Regions from separate parts of the Pseudoalteromonas sp. 2CM37A genome, predicted to be linked through region 2. Evidence: predicted binding sites of a transcription regulator. Region 2 holds the regulator's gene; the other holds the start of a gene.
What was found. The regulator NrdR, encoded in region 2, represses ribonucleotide reductase genes. The targets are predictions, from matches to a motif close to AAACACNANATNTNGTGTTT.
Positions count from the first base shown of each region.

Region 1 (3,426 bases), on a different contig from region 2:
ATTAGGCGCCAAGAGTATTTGTTATTATTTCTAAGCGACCATGCTATCACAATTAATTTAAATTTACAGGCGCAAAACTTTGCGATTTATCAATTTAGCCCTATATAATGGCCTCAGATTGACGAGGAAGTATTTTATGACCGAACATCAAAATGTAGATAACGCAGAAATAGCAAAATTTGAAGCCATTGCAGAGCGATGGTGGGACCAAGACGGAGAGTTTAAACCTCTTCACGAAATTAACCCATTACGATTAGACTTTGTGGCTAACAAAACCCAAGGTTTATTTGATAAAGAAACACTCGATGTAGGCTGTGGTGGCGGCATTCTTAGCGAAAGCATGGCACGCATGGGCGCACACGTAACCGGTATAGACATGGGCCAAGAGCCACTCACCGTAGCAAAGCTTCATAGCCTAGAAACCGGTGTAAATGTTGACTATATAAAAGTACCTGCAGAAGAATTTGCAACCCAGCACCCTGCTCGCTTTGATGTAATAACCTGTATGGAAATGCTAGAGCATGTACCTGACCCTGCTTCTATTATTCATGCAGTCGCAGAGCTTGCCAAGCCGGGGGCTGATGTGTTTTTCTCAACCCTAAATAAAACGCCTAAAGCTTACTTGTTTGCTATTGTAGGTGCTGAAAAGCTGTTAAAAATGGTGCCTGAGGGCACACACGATCACAACAAATTTATCAAACCTGCACAACTTATTGCATGGGCTGAACAAGCCGGTTTAAAAGTACGTGCCAGTGCTGGCCTGGGCTACAACCCGCTTTCTAAGCAGTATTCATTAAATACAGATGTGAGTGTTAATTACATTCTTCATTTTGAGAAGTTAGCATAATGGCTAGCTCTCATACCCCCTTAACTCCTTTTGAGTACGACGCTTTCTTATTTGATTTAGATGGCACCTTGCTTGATACAGCAGACGATTTAGGTGCTGCTTTAAATGCTGTACTTAAAAGTGAAGGTGTTGCGCAAGTTACGCCTGAGGCGTATAGAAAAGTAGCGTCTAATGGCGCCGGCGCACTACTTGAACTTGGCTTTAAAGCGCAATGGGCATCGCAACCACAAACTGAACGTATAAAACAATTAGTCAGCCACTACAGCCAAAACCTAGCGACACACACCCGCTGCTTTGAAGGCATAGAATCATTACTCATAACCCTTGATAACCAAGGTATAAAATGGGGAATAATGACTAATAAGCCCGGGTTTTTAACCGATCCATTAGTGGCTGCTATACCCGCTTTAAAAAATGCACACGTTGTGATCAGTGGCGATACCCTCACCGAGGCTAAACCATCACCTTTACCCTTACTACACTGTACAAAACTGATGAACGTAGATCCTAAACGTTGCTTATACATAGGTGATGCTCAACGTGATATAGAAGCAGGTAAAGCCGCAGGTATGCACACAGCAACAGCGCTTTGGGGCTATATACCAAGTATTGATGAGGCCAAGGGCTGGGAAGCCGATTTTAACTGGCACAGCCCTATTGATGCTTTTAACCATATATAGTGCCATGTAAATTTTTAAACACTATATATTGTGATTGTGTTAGTTTTTATGCAAAGCTTGATGATAAAAAAAGCAGTCGAAATTTATTTTCAAAATGCATAAATTTAGCAGATCATTAGTTGATTTTTAGCTATTTCAACTTAAATGATTGTTCGAAGGTGAGTGACTACTAACACAAATACGTTATCCCAAAGTTATCCACAAATAGGGGCAATTATGTCCCTTGCAAATCAGCTCAGACCACACTATCTTGTGATCTCTAAATTGAACAACACCAGATATTGTGGCCAAATGTTATTCAATTAAATTCGCCAATACGGTGAAACTTATAATAAATGAATACGTACCTTGCTTTAGCGAGGTATAAAGCATTGGTCAAAATACACAATTCCCAAGGAATACAGGCAAAGCTATGAACCAACAGTTATCTGTAAGCAAGCGTGACGGGCGTAAAGAGCCTTTAGATCTTGATAAGATCCATCGCGTTATTGAATGGGCCGCCGAAGGTTTAAACAACGTATCGGTTTCACAGGTTGAATTAAAGTCACACATTCAATTTTACGACGGTATTCGTACAAAAGACATTCACGAAACCATCATTAAAGCAGCAGCCGATCAAATTTCAAAAGAGTCGCCTGACTACCAGTACTTAGCTGCCCGCTTAGCTGTATTCCACTTACGTAAAAAAGCGTATGGCCAGTTTGAGCCACCACGTTTATTTGACCATGTTACAAAAATGGTTGAAGACAAACGCTACGACGCTCACTTACTTGTTGATTACACAGAGCAAGAGCTTGACGAGCTAGATGCTTATCTTGATCATTCGCGCGATCTTAACTTTAGCTACGCAGCAGTAAAGCAGCTTGAAGGTAAATACCTAGTACAAAACCGCGTAACGGGTGAGATTTACGAAAGCGCCCAGTTTTTATATATCTTAGTGGCTGCGAGTTTATTTTCTGACTACCCGCGCGAAACACGTACTGACTACATCAAACGTTTTTACGATGCAGTATCAACGTTTAAAATCTCTTTACCTACGCCAATTATGTCGGGTGTGCGTACCCCTACGCGTCAGTTTAGCTCGTGTGTACTTATTGAATGTGGAGACAGCCTTGATTCAATTAACGCCACATCATCTGCCATTGTTAAGTACGTTTCACAACGTGCAGGTATTGGTATTAACGCCGGCCGTATTCGTGCTTTAGGTAGCCATATCCGTAATGGCGAGGCGTACCACACAGGTTGTATTCCTTTTTATAAGCACTTTCAAACAGCAGTTAAAAGCTGCTCGCAAGGTGGTGTACGTGGCGGTGCTGCAACGTTATTCTACCCGCTTTGGCATTTAGAAGTAGAAAACCTACTAGTACTTAAAAATAACCGTGGTGTTGATGATAACCGTGTTCGTCATTTAGATTACGGCGTACAGTTTAATAAACTAATGTATTCTCGTTTAATTAAAGACGACTACATTACATTATTTAGCCCATCAGATGTGCCTGGCCTTTACGATGCATTCTTTGAAGACCAAGACGAGTTTGACGCGTTATACGTAAAATACGAGCAAGACGAGTCTATTCGTAAAAAGCGTATTAAAGCGATTGAGCTTTTCTCAATGTTCGCACAAGAGCGTGCCAGCACAGGTCGTATTTATTTACAAAACGTGGATCACTGTAATACGCACAGCCCGTTTATTTCTAAAGTTGCGCCAATTCGCCAATCTAACTTATGTTTAGAAATTGCATTGCCAACTAAGCCGTTAAATAACGTAAACGATGAAGAAGGCGAAATTGCACTTTGTACGCTATCTGCATTTAACCTAGGCGCTATTGAGTCACTTGATGAACTTGAAGAGCTTGCAGAGCTTGCAGTACGTGCACTTGATAACCTACTTGATTTCCA
Region 1 is NZ_JALNTJ010000001.1:316,023-319,448, reverse strand. Features, by position in the region: gene ubiG (bifunctional 2-polyprenyl-6-hydroxyphenol methylase/3-demethylubiquinol 3-O-methyltransferase UbiG) at 137-847, shown strand; gene MTF68_RS01380 (HAD-IA family hydrolase) at 847-1,527, shown strand; gene nrdA (class 1a ribonucleoside-diphosphate reductase subunit alpha) at 1,940-3,426, shown strand, end outside.
Region 1: nrdA (class 1a ribonucleoside-diphosphate reductase subunit alpha) is a predicted target of NrdR. The motif match lies at 1,797-1,816, and genes of this name have one in related genera.

Region 2 (3,426 bases):
GAGTCGTTTAAAGCGTACAATAAAGCCTCTAAAAAACACCATACACGTTGCCCTAGGAGACCCCAATGTTAGAACGTAGCATGAATATTTCGGATTTTGATCCAGAGTTATTTGACGCGATAAACAAAGAAACTGCTCGCCAAGAAGAGCACATTGAATTAATCGCATCAGAAAACTACTGTAGCCCACGCGTACTAGAAGCACAGGGTTCACAGCTTACAAACAAATACGCAGAAGGTTACCCGGGCAAACGTTACTATGGCGGTTGTGAGCACGTAGACGTTGTTGAACAACTTGCAATTGATCGTGCTAACGAGCTATTTGGTTCTGACTATGCAAACGTTCAGCCACATGCGGGTTCTCAAGCAAATGCAGCTGTTTTCTTAGCATTATTAGAAGCGGGCGACACTGTACTTGGTATGAGCTTAGCTCATGGTGGTCACTTAACGCACGGTTCACACGTAAGCTTCTCAGGTAAGCTATACAATGCAATCCAGTACGGGCTAGACGAAGCAACTGGCGAAATTGACTACGCACAGGTAGAAGCGCTAGCACTTGAGCACAAACCAAAAATGATTATTGGTGGTTTTTCTGCGTACTCAGGTATTGTTGATTGGGCTAAATTCCGTGAGATTGCTGATAAAGTAGGTGCTTACTTATTCGTTGATATGGCTCACGTTGCTGGTTTAATTGCGGCGGGTGTTTACCCAAGCCCAGTACCTCACGCGCATGTTGTAACAACAACAACACACAAAACATTAGCAGGCCCTCGTGGTGGTTTAATTATTTCTGCTTGTGGCGACGAAGCAATTTACAAAAAGCTTAACAGCGCTGTGTTCCCAGGTGGCCAAGGTGGTCCTTTATGTCACATTATTGCTGCAAAAGCAGTGGCATTTAAAGAAGCTCTACAACCAGAATTTAAAACATACCAAGCACAAGTAGTTAAAAATGCTCAAGCTATGGTTGCTGTTATGCAAGAGCGCGGTTACAAAATCGTATCTGATAAAACAGAAAACCACTTATTCTTACTTGATTTAATCGATAAAGATATCACAGGTAAAGATGCCGACGCAGCGCTTGGCAATGCAAACATTACTGTGAACAAAAACTCTGTACCAAACGATCCTCGCTCACCGTTTGTTACTTCTGGTTTACGTATTGGTTCACCTGCAATTACGCGTCGTGGCTTTAAAGAAGCTGAATCGAAAGAACTTGCTGGCTGGATTTGTGACGTATTAGACAACATCAACGATGAGTCAGTACAAGCGCAAGTTAAAGAAAAAGTTAAAGCAATTTGTGCAAAACTACCTGTATACGCTTAATTGCATAAGCAGCAGTAATTTAGATCACAACAAGGGGCCTGTTTACCTTTCGAGGTTTAATTTGCAGTGGTATGTTTGGTTTTTAGGCAAGGCAGAGTCTATGTAGTGTGGTTACTCCACACAAATAGGCGATAACGCAGCATAAATGCCAAACATGCACTGCCCTCGGGTTCGTCCTAGGGGTGATTTACTCTTTGTTGCTCGGTTTTTACTTAGCCCACTAGGTTACAAACCTCGCGCCGCGATCAAATCACCCCTAGATAGAACAAATTTAATCCTGAAAGGCCAACAGGCCCTATTTTTTTGCTAAGATAAAAGGCCGCTAAATAGCGGCCTTTTTTGTTTTAAAACGGAAGTACCGAGTTATGCATTGCCCATTTTGTACCGCAAAAGATACTAAAGTTATTGATTCTCGCCTAGTCGGCGGAGGCCACCAAGTTCGCCGTCGTCGTGAATGTAACGAGTGTCACGAGCGATTTACTACCTTTGAAGGCGCCGAGTTAGTTATGCCACGTGTGATTAAGCAAGATGGCAGCCGAGAGCCCTTTAATGAAGATAAACTACTCAATGGCCTTAATCGCGCCCTAGAAAAACGCCCTGTTAGTACAGAGCAAGTGGATGAAGTGGTTAATATTATTAAATCGCAGTTGCGTGCTACCGGCGAGCGAGAAATATCAAGTCACCTAGTGGGTGAGTGCATAATGGAGGCGCTTAAAAAACTGGATAAAGTAGCCTATGTGCGGTTTGCCTCTGTGTATCGCTCGTTTGAAGATATACGCGAATTTGGTGAAGAAATTGCCCGTTTAGGGGAGTAATAATGCAAAACCAAACAACCTTTACTGCGCAAGATGAAATGTACATGGCACGTGCCATCGAGCTTGCAAAAAAAGGGCGATTTACAACCACCCCCAATCCTAATGTAGGGTGTGTTTTAGTTAAAGATAACCACATAATTGGTGAAGGGTTTCATCAATTAGCTGGGCAGGGGCATGCTGAGGTTAATGCCCTTGCTGTAGCAGGTGAAAACGCAAAAGGTGCGACTGCGTATGTTACGCTTGAACCGTGTAGCCATTACGGACGCACTCCGCCGTGTGCAGAGGGCTTAAAAGCGGCAGGTGTAGTAAAAGTTATTGCAGCTATGGTCGACACCAACCCACAAGTCGTAGGTAAAGGGCTTAAAATACTCAGCGATGCCGGTATTGAGGTTGCATTTGGGCTTTTAGAGCAGCAAGCGCGGGCACTTAATTTAGGTTTTTTTAAGCGTATGGAGCAGGGACTTCCGTATGTTACGTGTAAAATGGCGGCCAGCATTGATGGTAAAACCGCGCTAAAAAATGGCCAAAGTAAGTGGATCACCGGAAGCGCTGCGCGACAAGATGTACAATTACACCGAGCACAAAGCTGCGCTATTTTAACGGGCGCCGATACGGTTATTACCGATGATGCTAAGCTCAATGTGAGGTTAAGCGAGTTGCCACAGGCTTTGCCTACTGAATTACCCCTACGCCAACCGGTGCGTGTTATAATTGACTCACAAAATAGGCTTACACCAGAGCTGGCAGTATTTAATATTGAAAGTGAAATAATAATTTTTACTACCAAGGTTGATAAATCAACGCAGTGGCCGCATTTTGTAAGGCATATAGAAGTACCACAGCAAAATAACAAAGTTAATTTAACGTCTGTTTTAGCGCACCTTGCTAAGCTGCAATTTAATCATGTTTATTTAGAAGCGGGTGCTACACTTGCCGGTAAAATGACAGAGCTTAATTTAATAGACGAATATATATTTTATTTAGCGCCTAAACTAATGGGGTGCGATGCAAAAAGCTTAGTTAATTTTGCACCGCTGACAGATATGCAAAACACCGTTAATTTGACGTTTAAAGAGTGTGTGAAAATAGGCGATGATTTACGTATAACCGCCACAAAACACATTCCAATCACTTAATTAAAAGAGTAGGGCTATGTTTACTGGAATAATTGAAGCCACAGGCAAAATTGCGCTATTACAAAAAAAACAAGGCGATTTAGCCATTCGCATTCAAAGCGCTAATCTTGATATGAGCGATGTAAAGCTTGGCGATAGCATTGCCACAAATGG
Region 2 is NZ_JALNTJ010000011.1:21,989-25,414, reverse strand. Features, by position in the region: gene glyA (serine hydroxymethyltransferase) at 66-1,322, shown strand; gene nrdR (transcriptional regulator NrdR) at 1,688-2,137, shown strand; gene ribD (bifunctional diaminohydroxyphosphoribosylaminopyrimidine deaminase/5-amino-6-(5-phosphoribosylamino)uracil reductase RibD) at 2,140-3,273, shown strand; gene MTF68_RS17460 (riboflavin synthase) at 3,290-3,426, shown strand, end outside.